2 regions of the Micromonospora sp. NPDC023888 genome follow, and region 2 is predicted to be linked to the other one. Evidence: predicted binding sites of a transcription regulator. Region 2 holds the regulator's gene; the other holds the start of a gene.

Region 1 (7,607 bases), on a different contig from region 2:
GCCGTGGGCCTGGCTGGGCGCGCTCGGCGGGCTCCTGGAGACCGCGCTCGCGCTGCTGGCGGCCGCGGCGCTCGGGGTGCTGGCCGCGACGCTGCTCGACGCCACCTTCTGGTCGCGGTTCGCGGTCGGGCGGCCACCCCGGCCGGCTCGGCTGGTGCTGGTCGGCGGCCTGGTCGGCGGGGTGGCGCTGCTCCTGCTCGCGGCCGGCACCGGTCAGTCCGGCGCGCAGTTGCCCGCGCTGCTGACCCTGCCCCCGGTGGGTTTCGCAGTGGCCGCGCTCTGGGCCGCGACGTGGCGGCCCACCGCCGACCCGGCCGACGCCGCGCGCGCCGGCCGGACGGCGACCGGGTGGCTGGTGGGCCTGGCCGCACTCGGCCCGCTGGCCTTCACCGACCCGGAAGAGATCACCCTGCTGCTGGTCGGCACCCGCGACGTCCCGTTCTGGGTGGCGGTCGCGGCCGGCGCGGGGCTCGCCGTCGCCGTCCTGGTCGCCGTCGGGTACGCGGTGCTGCTCGCCCGGCCGGCGGCGCGCACCCCGAGTCGTCGGGTCGCGGCGGTGGCAGCCGTGGTGCTGCTTGTGGCGTTCGGCGTGGTCGACCTCGGTCCCGGCCAGCCGGGCCTGTACGGCGAGCGACTGTTCGTGGTGCTGCGCGAGCAGGCCGACCTGACGGGTCTGCCGGCCGGACAGCCAGGTCGGGCCGGTCGGGACGCCCGCGCGGCGGAGGTCTACCGGCGGTTGGTGACGACCGCCGAGCGGAGCCAGGCAGACCTGCTCCGGGAGCTGGGTCGACTACGACTCGATCCGGTGTCGTACTACCTGGTGAACGCCGTCGAGGTGGACGGCGGCCCGGCGGTGCGGGCGTGGCTCGCCCGCCGACCGGAGGTGGCCCGGGTGCTGGTCAGCCAACGCCTGCGGCCGCTGCCGGCCCCGGCGGGGCAGAACCGGGGCACCGCCCCCAAGCCCACCGGACCGGAGTGGAACATCCGCCAGATCGGTGCCGACCGGGTCTGGTCCCAGCTCGGGGTGACCGGCACCGGAATCGTGGTCGGCAGCTCGGACTCGGGGGTGGACGGCACCCATCCGGCGCTGCGAGCCGGGTTCCGCGGCGGGGACGACTCCTGGTACGACCCGTGGGACGGCACCCGGAGCCCGACCGACCAGGGCGGACACGGCACCCACACGGTGGGCAGCGCGGTCGGGCGGGACGGCATCGGGGTGGCACCGGACGCGCAGTGGGTGGGCTGCGTCAACCTGGACCGCAACCTCGGCAGCCCCGCGCACTACCTGGACTGTCTCCAGTTCATGCTGGCGCCCTTCCCGGCCGGCGGCGACCCGTTCACCGACGGCCGACCGGAGCGCGCCCCGCAGGTGCTCAGCAACTCGTGGGGCTGCCCGCCGATCGAGGGCTGCGACCAGGGTGTGCTGCGCCCGGCCACCGCAGCGCTGGACGCCGCCGGGATCTTCGTGGTCGCCGCCGCCGGTAACACCGGGCCGTGGTGCGCGTCGATCGACGACCCGCCGGCACCGTACGCGGACGTGTTGACAGTGGGCGCGGTGGACGCGCAACGCCGGGTCGCGGAGTTCTCCTCGCGCGGGCCGGTGTCGGGTGGCACGGGCAAGCCGGACGTGCTGGCCCCGGGCGTGGGTGTGGTGTCGGCGATGCCGGGCGGCACGTACGCGGCGCTGGACGGCACCTCGATGGCGACTCCGCAGGTGGCGGGGGTGGTGGCGCTGATGTGGTCGGCGAACCCCGCGCTTGTCGGCGACGTGACCCGGACCCGGCAGCTCCTGCGGGACACCGCGACGGCGGCGACGCCCACCTACCGCTCCGACAACCCGGCCGACGCCTGCGGCGGCCCGTCGAACGTCACCGGTGCCGGACAGGTCGACGCCTACGCGGCCGTCGAGGCCGCCCGGCGGTGAGGTACGCGGACCAGCACCCGGTGATCTAGGGTCGGCGACCATGGACGCCGAGATCACCGTCACCGAACTGACCCCCGACCTGGCACCCGCCGTGGCGCGGCTCTGCGAGCAGGCTCTCGACCTGCCCGAGGACGCCGCCGAGGCGGCCGGAATCGTGGATGTGCTCTGGCCCCGGGCCGCCGCCGCCGACCGGCCGGTGGTAGGGCTGGGCGCGTACCGGGGGGCGGACCTGGTCGGGGTGCTGCTCTGCTCGGTCTCGTCGACCGAGGCGGGTACCGGACACGTGGACCTGGTCGCGGTCCTCCCGGACCACCGCCGCCGGGGCGTCGGCCGGGCGCTGCTGCGGCGGGCCGAGCGGGTGCTGGCCGAGCGCGGGGCAACCGAGGTGCTGCTGGCCGGGAACCCGCCGTACTACGCGTGGCCGGGCGTCGACGTCCGCTACACGCCGGCGGTCTGCGCCGCCCTCGCGCTGGGCTACCAGCAGGATCGGACCGCCTGGAACATGACCGCTGACCTGTCGTACGACGGGTCGCCGGCGCTGCGGTCCACCGAGGCGGCCGAGCGGCGGCTGGCCGACCAGGGTGTGACAGTACGCCGGGCGGAGCCGGCGGACCTGCCGGCGTTGACCGCGTTCGCCAGGTCCACCTTCGGTGGCACGTGGGACGGCGAGTTGGCCGGGTCGGTGGGTCGGGACGGCGCCGGTTGTCACCTGGCGGAGCGGGGCGGCGAGGTGCTCGGCTTCGCCGCGTACGGGTCGTCGCGGCCGAGCTGGTTCGGGCCGATGGGCACCGCGCCGGCCGCCGAGGGGTCGGGCATCGGTGGTGTCCTGTTGCGGCGCTGCCTGGCCGACCAGCAGGCGGCGGGGCTGACCCGGGCGGAGATCGGCTGGGTGGGGCCGGTGCCGTTCTACTCAGGCAGCGCGGGTGCCCGGATCGAGCGGGTCTTCTTCCTGTACCGGCGAACCCTGTCGCCGGCATAACCGGGGCAAAGAGGGCATTGGTTCATTCGCCCGCGTCGGCCATTGACGCCCCCTACCGTTTTGGTAGAGGAGGCAGCCATGACCACGGATGACGACCAGACCGAGGACGGCCCGCCGATCACCTGGAAACCAGTAGGCGAACTCCCCGGCCAACTGCCGTTCGACAGGCTCGACTACGGCGACGCCGAGCAACTGGCCGAGATGACCACCGACGACGAGTCGGCGCTCGTCGAGGAGCCACGGGAGATGGTGGACGCGCCGATCCAGTTGCTTCCGCCGTACAACCGGGCGCAGAAACGGCGCAACCAACGCCCACTGCCGACCTGACGACGAACGGGGCGGACCGCGTCAGCGGCCCGCCCCGTTCGGTGTCGGAACTGGACTCAGAAGTCCATGTCCCCGCCACCCGGGCCAGCCGGGGCAGCCGGGGTCTTCTCCGGCTTGTCCGCGACGACGGCCTCGGTGGTGAGGAACAGCGCCGCGATGGACGCGGCGTTCTGCAGCGCCGAGCGCGTCACCTTGGCCGGGTCGATGATGCCCGCGGCCAGCAGGTCGACGTACTCGCCGTTGGCGGCGTTGAGGCCGTGACCCGCTTCGAGGTTACGGACCTTCTCCACCACGACGCCGCCCTCAAGGCCGGCGTTGACGGCGATCTGCCGCAGCGGGGCGTCCAGCGCCACCTTGACGATGTTCGCACCGGTCGCCTCGTCGCCGACCAGGTCGAGCTTGTCGAAGGCGGTCTTGCCGGCCTGGACCAGCGCGACGCCACCACCCGGGACGATGCCCTCCTCGACGGCGGCCTTCGCGTTGCGAACGGCGTCCTCGATGCGGTGCTTGCGCTCCTTGAGCTCGACCTCGGTGGCCGCGCCGACCTTGATGACCGCAACGCCGCCGGCCAGCTTGGCCAGCCGCTCCTGCAGCTTCTCCCGGTCGTAGTCGGAGTCGCTCTTGTCGATCTCGGCCCGGATCTGGTTGACCCGGCCCTGGATCTGCTCGGCGTCACCGGCACCGTCGACGATGGTGGTCTCGTCCTTGGTCACCACGACCTTGCGGGCGCGGCCCAGCATGTCGAGGCTGGCGGCGTCGAGCTTGAGGCCGACCTCCTCGCTGATGACCTGACCACCGGCGAGGATGGCGATGTCGGTCAGCATGGCCTTGCGGCGGTCACCGAAGCCCGGCGCCTTGACGGCGACCGACTTGAAGGTGCCACGGACCTTGTTGACCACCAGGGTGGCGAGGGCCTCGCCCTCCAGGTCCTCGGCGATGATCAGCAGCGGCTTGCCCGACTGCATGACCTTCTCCAGGATCGGGAGCAGGTCCTTCACCGACGAGATCTTGCTGTTGGCGATCAGGATGTACGGGTCGTCGAAGACGGCCTCCATACGCTCCGGGTCGGTCATGAAGTAGGCCGAGATGTAGCCCTTGTCGAAGCGCATACCCTCGGTGAGCTCCAGCTCCAGCCCGAAGGTGTTGCTCTCCTCGACGGTGATGACGCCTTCCTTGCCGACCTTGTCCATCGCCTCGGCGATGATCTCGCCGACGGTGCTGTCGCCAGCGGAGATGGAGGCGGTGGAGGCGATCTGCTCCTTGGTCTCGACGTCCTTGGCGAGCTTGGACAGCTCCTCCGAGACGCTCGCGACCGCGGCCTCGATGCCCCGCTTCAGGGCCATCGGGTTGGCGCCGGCGGCCACGTTGCGCAGGCCCTCGCGAACCAGGGCCTGGGCCAGGACGGTCGCCGTCGTCGTGCCGTCACCGGCAACGTCGTCGGTCTTCTTGGCGACCTCCTTGACCAGCTCAGCGCCGATCTTCTCGTACGGGTCCTCGAGCTCGATCTCCTTGGCGATGCTCACACCATCGTTGGTGATGGTGGGGGCACCCCACTTCTTCTCGAGCACGACGTTGCGGCCCTTGGGGCCGAGGGTCACCTTTACGGCGTCGGCGAGCTGGTTCATGCCCCGCTCGAGGCCGCGGCGCGCCTCTTCGTCGAACGCGATCATCTTGGCCATACGGCGTTGTCCTCCTGGACACTCACGGGCCACCCGAGATGTGTGCCCCGGATGGGCCGCCTGGTGTACGCACCTTGGGACGTCGCCACCTGGCGACGACGACGTCCTTCGGCCGGGCCGGATAGCCCGCGACGACCGGCCATGTGTCGCCCCGGCGTCTCCACGCCGGTGCAACCTGGCCCCACCGTCCCGACCATTGGCACTCACGGTATGCGAGTGCCAATGACTTGTTTAGCACTCTCCCCTGCCGAGTGCAAGCACGATGGGGCCGCTCAGCCGAGTTCCGCGGCCAGTACGGCAGTGTTCACCGGCGCCTCATGGGCGCGCTGCTCGGCGTACGTCACCAGCAGACCGATCAACTGGGCCAGGTGGGCCGGCAGGGCCAGCGCGGCGGTGACCCCGATCACCGCCACCGCCGCGACCGCGGTGCCCGGCGACGTGAGGGGATCCGTGCCGATCGCGGTGGTGCCCGCCCCCTCCAGGACATTGGTGACCACGTTGACGACGACGACCGCCAGGGCCACCAGAGCCACCCGACCGAGCAGCAGGCCGAGCCGGTCGTGGAACATCCGGAACGACCGGCCGATCGGGTTGTGGCGTTCGAAGAGATAGACCGGGCCGGCCATGCTCAGCGCGAACGTCAGGTAGATACCCGGCAGCACGCAGCAACAGAAGCCGATGCCCGCGATCACGCTGATCAACAGGGTCCAGCCCCAAAGCCCGAGTGCCCGACGGAGGCCGTAGCGCAGCGCGACATCCAGGCTGCCCGGCTGACCGGACGCCTGCTGCGTGATCACCCAACTGCCGGCGGCCCAGCCGACGGCCTGCACCAGCCCGACCAGCAGACTGCCGCCGATCGCCACCACGAGAAGACCCGCCAGATCGGCGGCGAACGTGTCCGGCAGAGCGGGAGTCGGGTCAGCACCGATCTGGGCGTCCCATTTCGCCGTCGGGTCGATGCCCAGGGCGATCACCGAGAGCACGGCCGCCGGCAACACCTGGGTGAGCAGCATGAGGGGCACCAACTGCCGCCAGCCCCGACGCAGCGCTCCCCCACACCTGGCGAACCAGCCGGCCAGACCGGCGCCGCGCGGAGTGACGAGCGGGTCGTTCGGGTCGAACCCGTAACCCGGCGGGTACCAGCCGACCGGCTGCCCGGGATACCAGGGCTGCGCACCGTAGGGACCCGGGCCGGGCGGGTAGCCGCCGGTGGGCGGGAACGTCCAACCCGGTGGCGGCGGACCCCAGCCGCCCTGCGCCGGGTCCCAGCCGGGCGGCGGGCCGGCCGGAGGTACGCCGGGCCTCACCTCGGATGGCATGTCCCCTGCCGGGCCGGAACTGCCGTACGACACTGTCGGATCGGACGGACCGGGCTCCCCCGGCCCAGAGGGTGGGGTGGGCGGGGGCGGCTGGTCAGTCATGAACGCTCCTCAGCATCGGCTGGAACGGCCACGATCTTCCCGGTTGTGCGCCAGTGGCGCTGCCCCGACCCGCGGGGCGATCGAGGAGGAAAGCTCAGGCGATGACGCGTACGTGCTCGGCCTGCGGGCCCTTCTGACCCTGGGCGATCTCGAACTCCACCCGCTGACCGTCGTCAAGCGCCTTGTAGCCGTCCATCTCGATCGCGGAGAAGTGAACGAAAACGTCCTGACCGCCGTCGACGGCGATGAAGCCGTAGCCCTTTTCGGCGTTGAACCACTTCACGGTGCCCTGTGCCACGGTGCACTTCCCTCACTATGCGCGGTGTTGCCTGACCTGGCGCACGGCACGGCCGGACGCCCACCGGCCACCACCTCAGCGATCGATGGCGACCATTGAAAAAGGTGACCGAAATCGCACGCTACACGAGCAGTGAGCGCCGCGCACGGTCACAAATCGGGCATATTCCGGGGCCGGTCCGACTGCGCGAGTCGGTCGGCTTTCGGCCCACCGGATCCATGTCGGCGACTGCGCGGTGCGGCTCCGGGCACCGGGCCGGCGGGCACGGCCGTGACGGCAACCGACCCTGTGGTAGGCATGCGGGCATGACCACCGATACGGGCGCGACAGCCCTGCGGCAGGCGGAGATCCGCCGGGTCCGGCCGGAGGACGCCAGCCGGATGCGGGCACTGCGTCTGGAGATGCTCGCCGACGCACCGTTGGCCTTCCTGGAGACCCTGGCGGACGCGGCGGCCCGGCCGCACACCGAGTTCGTCGCCCGGATCTCGTACACCTCGGTCGGCCCCAACAACGCGCAGTTCATCGCCGACCCGGGAGGCCGGCTCGTCGGACACGCCGGTGGCACGGTCTCCCCGACCGAACCCGGCCTCACCGTGATCTACGCGGTCTACGTCACGCCGGCCTGGCGGGGGCGCGGGCTGCTCGGTGAGCTGATCGACGGGGTGGCCGCGTGGTCACGCGCCTGCGGCCGGCCGGAGCTGCTGCTGGAGGTGGTGGTCGGCAACGACCGCGCCTACCGCGCCTACCAGCGGCTGGGCTTCACCGACACCGGCGTGCGCGTCCCCCACCCAACCATCCCAGCCCTGACCGAGCTGCAAATGCGCCGAACCGCATAACAAGAGAACTCATCCCAAGGCAGAACCCCGGTGATGTCTTAAAGGCCGGATGCGTCAGCGACAACCGTGCCCACGGAGGGTTTCCGGGGCAGCCCGACCCGCGCAGGGATCAAGCCTGACCGCCCGGAGCGGGCCCGCTGCGC
Region 2 (7,607 bases):
GGCGGTGCCCTGCTCGAGCATGCCGACGGTACGCCGGACGGCGTCAGTGGTCAGGGTCTCGCCTTTCTCGATGAGTTCGAGTAGCTCGCTGAAGACCCGCTCGGCGAGGGCGTTGTCCGCGGGGTCACCGGTGATGGTGATCTCATTGCCGCGGACGTGCACGTCACTGGTGACCGAACGTTCGACGAGCCGGAGTATCTCGTCGCCTGCGCCGAGCAGATTGACCATGATCTTCGAGTCGGGCACGGTGATCCTGGTCTGCACCCGGGGCGGGCCGGGAGGTGGGGTGCCGGTCATAGGTTGGGCCGAAGGGCCCTGCGCACCTGCTCTCGATCTCGGCGCCGGCCCTGCTGGCACGGCGTGCGGACGTTACACCCATCGTATCTGTTCAACGTGGGCCGCATCGCGCCCATTTCCGCTGGCCGCGATCAACTCCCGGCCCGGAAGTCGTACCTGTCGAAGGTCTCCTGGTGCCGGGTGAACCGGTACGTCGCCCAGTGCATCCGGACCACCGCGCCGGCCCCGTCCCGGGTCAGTCGCAGCAGCTCACCGGCCTCCCGACCGGAGACCGTGCGGAACACGTCCGGCTGGTCCGGCAGCGCGGTGAAGATCGCCGGCGGCCGTCCGGCCGGGTCGGCGGCCCCGCGGGCCCGCAGAGCGCCGTCGTGCCAGGAGAAGACGTACTCAAAGCCCTCGCCCCACCAGCGGCCGAGCACCCCCCGCAGGGCCGCCGGAGCCGGCGCCCCGGGCCGCCACGGCTCGATCTCGGCCGGGTCGTGCTCGACCGCCGCCGCGAGCAGCCGGTGCGGCAGGTCGAGCACCTCGGTCGCCGTTCCGGAGGAGCCGAGCACCGCGGCACCCATCGCGCCGGGCGTGCCGTCGCCTCCGCGCCGGCCGTAGACGGCGGCGAGGAAACCGGGCATCGCCCCGTCGTGCCCCACGTGCACCACCCGTTCCCCCTGCGGGACGAGGATCAGGCCGAGCCCGAAGCCCGCGCCCCACAGGGTCTCGTCGGTGGTGGTCACCGGCCAGCGCATCTCGTCGAGCGTGGTGGCGGCGAGGACCGCGCCGGCCGGGTCCAGTGCCGCAGGGTCGGCGAGGAACGCCGCCCAGCGGGCCATGTCGGCCGCGGTGCTCCAGAGCTGGGCGGCCGGGCCGACCGCGCCGAAGTCGGTGGGCGGCTCCGGGTGCGCCTCGTCGGAGTACGCGTCGACCAGGAACCCGGTGGCCGCCGTCGACCGCGGGGCCACGCTGGTGTCGGTCAGCCCCAGCGGGGTCAGGATCCGGTCGGTGAGCGACTGCGCCCAACTCCCGCCGCGCAGCCGGGCGACGAGCTGACCGAGCACGGCCAGGCCCAGATTGGAGTAGTGGAACCGCCGGGCCGTCGGCAGCACCCGCTCGGCCCGGTCCAGCTCGGCCACCAACTGGTCGGCGTCCGGCGCGCGCAGGCTGTCCCAGACGTCACCGAACGGCTCGCGTTGCAGGCCGGCGGTGTGCGACAACAACCGGCGGACGGTCAGCTCGCCGTGTGCGGGAAGGTCCAGGTGCCGGCCCACCGGGTCGTCCAGGTCCAGCAGCCCGTCGTCGCGGCACTGGAGGACCAGCACCGCGGTGAAGGTCTTGGTGACCGAGCCGATCCGGAACTGGGTGCCCGGCCCCAACGGGCTGTCCGTGCCTGTCGCGCCGACGGTGCAGTTCCAGAGCGGTCGGTCGGCCCGGTGCAGCGCCGCCGACACCGCCGGCACCCGGGCGTCGGCCTGCACCCTGCGGACCAGCCGACCCAACCGGTCGTACACGTCGGGGACGGCCGTCATGCCAGGTCCCGGGCGAGCATCGGGCCGAGTGGCGCACCACCGAGCAGGTGCGCGTGCACGTGGAACACTTCCTGCCCGCCGTACGCCCCGGTGTTGAACATCAACCGGAAACCGTCACCGAGCAGGCCCTCGTCCTCGGCCACCGCGGCGGACGTCGCCAGCACGTCGGCGGCCAGCGCCGGGTCGCCCTGGGCGAGCGTGGCGACGTCGGCGTAGTGCTCCTTCGGAATGACCAGGACGTGCACCGGCGCCTTCGGGTCGATGTCACGGAAGGCGAGCGTGGTGTCGGTCTCCCGGACCACGGTGGCCGGGATCTCCCCGGCGACGATGCGGCAGAACAGGCAGTCGGATCCCATCGGGGCAGTGTAGGAGGGGAGATGGCGGCTGAGGCAGGATGGCCGGCATGACGGATCGAGCGGTACTCGTGACCGGTGCCTCACGCGGGATCGGCCGCGCGGTGGCGATGGCGTTCGCGGCCAGCGGCGACCGGGTGGCAATCCACCACCGCGACTCCGCCGAGGCGGCCGAGAAGGTGCGCGCGCAGCTGCCCGGCGACGGGCACGTGGTGGTCCGCGCCGACCTCACCGACCCGGACTCGGTCCGGGCCATGGTCGACCGGGCCGCCGAGCTGCTCGGCGGGCTGGACGTGCTCGTCAACAACGCCGGGACGTACGGCGACCGGGACGACCCGCACCCGATCTTCGGCGCGTCCTACGAGCAGTGGCAGCAGCGCTGGCAGCAGGTGCTGGCGACCAACCTGACCGGTGCCGGCAACGTCACCTGGTGCGCCGCCCAGCACATGCGCGAGCGCGGCGGTCGGATCGTCAACGTCTCGTCGCGGGGCGCGTTCCGGGGCGAGCCGGACCAGCCGGCGTACGGCGCCAGCAAGGCCGGGCTGAACGCCCTGGGCCAGTCCCTCGCCGTGGCGCTCGCGCCGTACGGCATCACGGTCGCCACCGTCGCGCCAGGCTTCGTGGCGACCGACATGACCACCGAGCACCTGCGCGGCGAGCAAGGCGCGGCCATCCGGGCCCAGAGCCCGTTCGACCGGGTGGCCCAGCCGGAGGAGATCGCCGCCGCCGTGCACTGGCTCGCCTCGCCGCAGGCCGAGTGGGCGTCCGGCACGATCGTCGACCTCAACGGCGCGTCCTACCTGCGGAGCTGAGGGAAGGTCAACGCCGCACCCGATGGGTCCCTCGGTTTCCACCCACGGGTGCAGCCACGCCGGTTCCCGCCGCTCCGGCCCCGGGAAGCTGCCCAGACGAAGTGGGCAGGACAGGACCACCAGGCATGCCTCAGGCGGCGACGCCGAGTTCCGACTGGACCTCGCTCAGTCGATGCCTTCGACGATGCGGAAGTCGCGCTCGACGCCGTCGGAGAGGGCGACCAGCGCCTCCTGGTAGGCCGCACTCTCCCGTGCCGCGACGGCCTGCTCGAAGCTGTCGAACTCGACAACGACGGTGCGCTCGGCGATTCCGCCGTCGTATGCGGCGACCCGGCCGCCACGGACGAGGGTCCGACCGCCCCAGGCCCTGGCGGCCGGACCGGCCAGCTCGTTGTAAGCGGCCAGCTTCTCGGGGTCCGAAATGGTGCGGTAGACGCTGACCCAGTAGCCCTTGGGCATGGAACCTCCACTGTTGGGATGAGTGCATCCAACTTACGGGTTGGTCCCGGACGAGCGTGGGCCCGCGAGAGCGAGGCTGGTCAGCGTCGTGATCACCATGGCGCCGATGCCGACCAGCGCCGCGGTGGTGTAGGCGCTGCCGACGGGAAGAGGTGGCCGGGCAGCCGCGTGGGTCAGGTCACCAGCGGCCGAGGCGGGTGGCGAGCACGCTGAGCGCCGCCACGCCGGCGGTCGAGGTGCGCAGCACGGCCGGGCCGAGCCGGACCACTCGCCCGCCCGCCTCCCGGAAGGCCGTCAGCTCGGCCGGCGCGATGCCACCCTCGGGGCCGACGACCAGGACGATCTCACCGGCGGGCGGCAGCTCGGCGGTGCTGAGCCGCTCCTCGGCCTCCTCGTGCAGCACGAACCCGGCGGCGGCGCCGGCGATCCGGCGGGCGACGGTGGCGGTGGACTCGTCCGGCGCGCCGGCCACCACGGGCAGCCACGGCCGGCGGGCCTGCTTGGCGGCCTCCCGAGCGGTGGACACCCACTTTTCCCGGGCGCGTACGCCCCGGTCGCCACGCCACTGGGTCACCGAGCGGGACGCCGCCCAGGGCACGATCTCGTCCACGCCGACCTCGGTCATCGCCTGCACCGCCAGCTCACCGCGGTCGCCCTTGGCGATGCCCTGCACCGCCACGATCCGGGGGACCGGCGCGTCCGCGTACCCCCGGGAGGTGATGGTGACCTCCAGGGTGCCCCGGCCGACGGCGGTGACCACGGCGGCGGCCGTGCCACCCCGACCGTCGGCGAGCAGCAGCTCCTCGCCGACGCGCAGTCGCTGCACGGTGGCGGCGTGGTGCCCCTCCGGGCCGTCCAGGGTCAGCGCGTCGCCGGTGGGCAGCGCCTCCACCAGGAACAGCGGCGCGGACACCTCAGGCGTGCCCGTTGAACGCGTCGCGCATCCGGGAGAAGAAGCCGCCCTGCTTGGACAGCTCGGCGACCTCCTCACCGCGGGTCTTGGCGAAGTCGCGCAGCATCTTTTCCTGGTCCGGGTCGAGCTTGGTCGGGGTCCGCACGTCCAGGTGCACGTAGAGGTCGCCTCGGCCGGTGCCGCGCAGGTGCGGCACGCCCCGGGCGCGCAGTCGCAGCGTGCTGGCCGGCTGGGTGCCGGCCTTGACGTCGACCGTCTCCTCGCTGTCCAGGGTCTTGATGGTCAGGCGGGTGCCGAGCGCCGCCGCCGTCATCGGCACGGTGACCCGGCAGTGCAGGTCGTCGCCCTTGCGGGAGTAGACGTCGTGTGGCCGTTCGTGGATCTCCACGTAGAGGTCACCGGCGGTGCCGCCACCCGGGCCCACCTCGCCCTGCTGGGCCAGCCGGATCCGCATGCCGTCCTCGACGCCGGCCGGGATCTTGACGGTCAGCGAACGGCGGGTGCGCACCCGGCCGTCGCCGGCGCAGGTGGGGCAGGGGTGCGGGATGGTGGTGCCGTAGCCCTGGCACACGGTGCACGGCCGGGCGGAGACCACCTGGCCGAGGAAGGTGCGCTGCACCGACTGCACCTCGCCCCGACCGGCACACGCCTCGCAGGTCGCCAGGTGGGTGCCGGCGGCCGTGCCGGCGCCGGAGCAGGTGGTGCAGAGCACGGCGGTGTCGACGGTGATCGGGGCCTCGACGCCGAACGCCGTCTCGTGCAGGTCCAGTTCGAGTCGCAGGATCGCGTCGGCACCCGGGCGGGTCCGTGGACGGGGGCCGCGCGCCCCACCGGCCGCGCCACCGAAGAACGCGTCCATGATGTCCTGGAAACCGACGAACGGGCCGGCGCCACCGGGGCCACCCGGGCCGCCGGCGCCACCGCCGCCCGGGGCGAGCGGGTCGCCACCCAGGTCGACGATCTGCCGCTTCCGGTCGTCCGAGAGGACCTCGTACGCCGCGTTGATGTCCTTGAACTTCTCCTGAGCCTCCGGGTCCGGATTGACGTCCGGGTGGAACTGGCGCGCCAGCTTGCGGTAGGCACGCTTGATCTCGTCATCGGAGGCTTCCCGGCTGACACCGAGGATGCCGTAGTAGTCCCTGGCCACTGCGTTCCGTGTCCTCATGTTCGTCTCGCGTTGCGCCGATCCGGCGGCAAACAGCCGGCCGTCGGCCCTGACTGGTCAGTTCTGGGCCAGCAACTCGCCCACGTAGCGTGCCACGGCGCGCACCGTGGCGATGGTGCCGGGGTAGTCCATCCGGGTGGGTCCCAGCACTCCCAGGCCGCCGACGATCGTGGTGCCTGGGCCGTACCCGGTGCTGACCACCGAGGCGGCCCGCAGGTTGTCGAACTCGTTCTCGTCGCCGATCAGCACCCGGGTCGTGCTCGGCTCCGTCTCACCGATGAGCTTGAGGAGCACGACCTCCTCCTCCAGCGCCTCCAGGATCGGACGCAGCGAACCCTGGAAGTCGAGCAGGCCGCCCCGGGTGAGGTTCGCGGTGCCGGCCAGCGCGATGCGTTCCTCGTGCCGCTCGACAAGCGTCTCCAGAAGGACGGTGGAGAGCGTGGTCATCGCCGGGCGCAACTCGGCCGGCACCTCCTCGACGAGCGCCTGCACCAACGGCGGCGTGTCGGACAGCCGCGCGCCGGCGAGCTTCTCGTTTGCCAGCCGGCGCAGGTCGATGACGTCGTCGGCCGGCACCGGACCGGGCAGCTCCACCAGCCGCTGCTCGACCCGCCCGGTGTCAGCGATCATGACGAGCATCAGCCGGGTGGTGGAGATCGGCACCAGCTCCAGGTGCCGGACCGAGGAGCGGGCCAGGCTCGGGTACTGCACGACGGCCACCTGCCGGGTCAACTGGGCGAGCAGCCGCACTGTGCGGTGCACCACGTCGTCGAGATCGACAGCGCCGACCAGGAAGCGCTCGATGGCCCGACGTTCGGCCGGGCTGAGCGGCTTGACCCGGGACAACCGGTCGACGAAGAGCCGGTAGCCGCGGTCGGTGGGCACCCGGCCGGCACTCGTGTGCGGCTGCCGGATGTAGCCCTCCTCCTCCAGCACGGCCATGTCGTTGCGGACCGTGGCCGGGGAGACCCCGAGCTGGTGCCGCTCGACAAGCGCCTTGCTGCCGACCGGCTCCTGGGTGGAGACGTAGTCCTCGACGATCGCGCGGAGCACGGCGAGCTTCCGGTCGTCGAGACCCATCCTCCGCACCTCCTGTCGCACGTCGGCCGCCGGGGCCGTGGGGCCCGGCATAGCCGTCCTGGCACTCGACTGTAGCGAGTGCCAGTCTACGTCGGCGTACCCGCCGGCGCGATGATCAACGGCCGCCCACTGGTGCGGCGTTGCCACGGACCCCTACCGTGACATCCATGACTGAACCTCCTCGCCCTCCCGGCGCGGGTGACCCCGGCAACTACCCGCCGGAGCCGACCTCTCCCAGCTCGTACCCGTCGGCCGAGCCACCCACCGCACCACTGTCCGGGGCGCCTGGCCCGGGCGGCTATCCCCCGGCTGGTGGCTATCCGCCGCCCACCGGTGACCAACCGCCGTCAGGCGGCTACCCCCCGGCGGGGGGCTATCCGCCGCCCGGTGGTTACCCGCCGCCCGGTGGCTACCCTGCTGGCGGATATCCGACCGGCGGCGCCTACGGCGGCCCCGGTGGCGGCTTTGCCAGCAACGAGGACAAGACCTGGGCGCTCGTCGCGCACTTCGGCGGCGCCGCCGGCATGATCCTCAGCGGTGGGGTGCTGGGTTGGATCGGCCCGCTGGTGGCGCTGCTGGCCCGCGGCAACCAGTCCCCGACGGTGCGGGCGCACGCCGCGGCGGCGCTCAACTTCCAGCTCATCTGGTCGGTCGTCGGCGTGGTCGGCTGGGTGCTGTCCTGCATCCTGATCGGCTTCATCGGGGTCGGGGCCGCCATCATCCTCGGCGCCGTGTTCGGCATCATCGCCGGCATCAAGGCCAACGAGGGTCAGCTCTACCGCTACCCGCTCTCGGCCAGCTTCATCAAGTGACCCGGGTCGGCCGCTCCCCCGGCCGGTCCGGTGCTCCGCTGCCCCGGTCCGGGGCAGCGGGGCTGGCTCAGGGCAGCAGGTCGCGCACCACCGCGTCGGCGAGCAGCCGCCCGCGCAGGGTGAGCACCGCCCGACCGGCGGCGTACTCGTCGGCGGCCAGCAGGCCGCCGGCAAGTGCCCGCTCGGCGCCCGCCCGTCC

Evidence for each region. The regulator HrcA, encoded in region 2, represses chaperone genes, less so after heat shock. The targets are predictions, from matches to a motif close to GGTTNGCACNCTCNNNNNGAGNGTGCNAACC.
Region 1: the regulator HrcA is predicted to act here: its motif matches at 5,104-5,134, upstream of groL (chaperonin GroEL).

What each region holds. Positions count from the first base shown of each region.
Region 1 is NZ_JBEZZW010000011.1:194,067-201,673, forward strand. Features, by position in the region: gene AB0F61_RS13200 (S8 family serine peptidase) at 1-1,924, shown strand, start outside; gene AB0F61_RS13205 (GNAT family N-acetyltransferase) at 1,965-2,903, shown strand; gene AB0F61_RS13210 (hypothetical protein) at 2,982-3,230, shown strand; gene groL (chaperonin GroEL) at 3,287-4,909, opposite strand; gene AB0F61_RS13220 (hypothetical protein) at 5,182-6,330, opposite strand; gene AB0F61_RS13225 (cold-shock protein) at 6,425-6,628, opposite strand; gene AB0F61_RS13230 (GNAT family N-acetyltransferase) at 6,934-7,464, shown strand.
Region 2 is NZ_JBEZZW010000006.1:42,377-49,983, forward strand. Features, by position in the region: gene AB0F61_RS07080 (PhoH family protein) at 1-297, opposite strand, end outside; gene AB0F61_RS07085 (serine hydrolase domain-containing protein) at 429-1,814, opposite strand; gene AB0F61_RS07090 (histidine triad nucleotide-binding protein) at 1,811-2,170, opposite strand; gene AB0F61_RS07095 (SDR family oxidoreductase) at 2,218-2,979, shown strand; gene AB0F61_RS07100 (DUF1330 domain-containing protein) at 3,145-3,438, opposite strand; gene AB0F61_RS07105 (16S rRNA (uracil(1498)-N(3))-methyltransferase) at 3,617-4,351, opposite strand; gene dnaJ (molecular chaperone DnaJ) at 4,353-5,498, opposite strand; gene hrcA (heat-inducible transcriptional repressor HrcA) at 5,574-6,596, opposite strand; gene AB0F61_RS07120 (DUF4870 domain-containing protein) at 6,764-7,408, shown strand; gene hemW (radical SAM family heme chaperone HemW) at 7,476-7,607, opposite strand, start outside.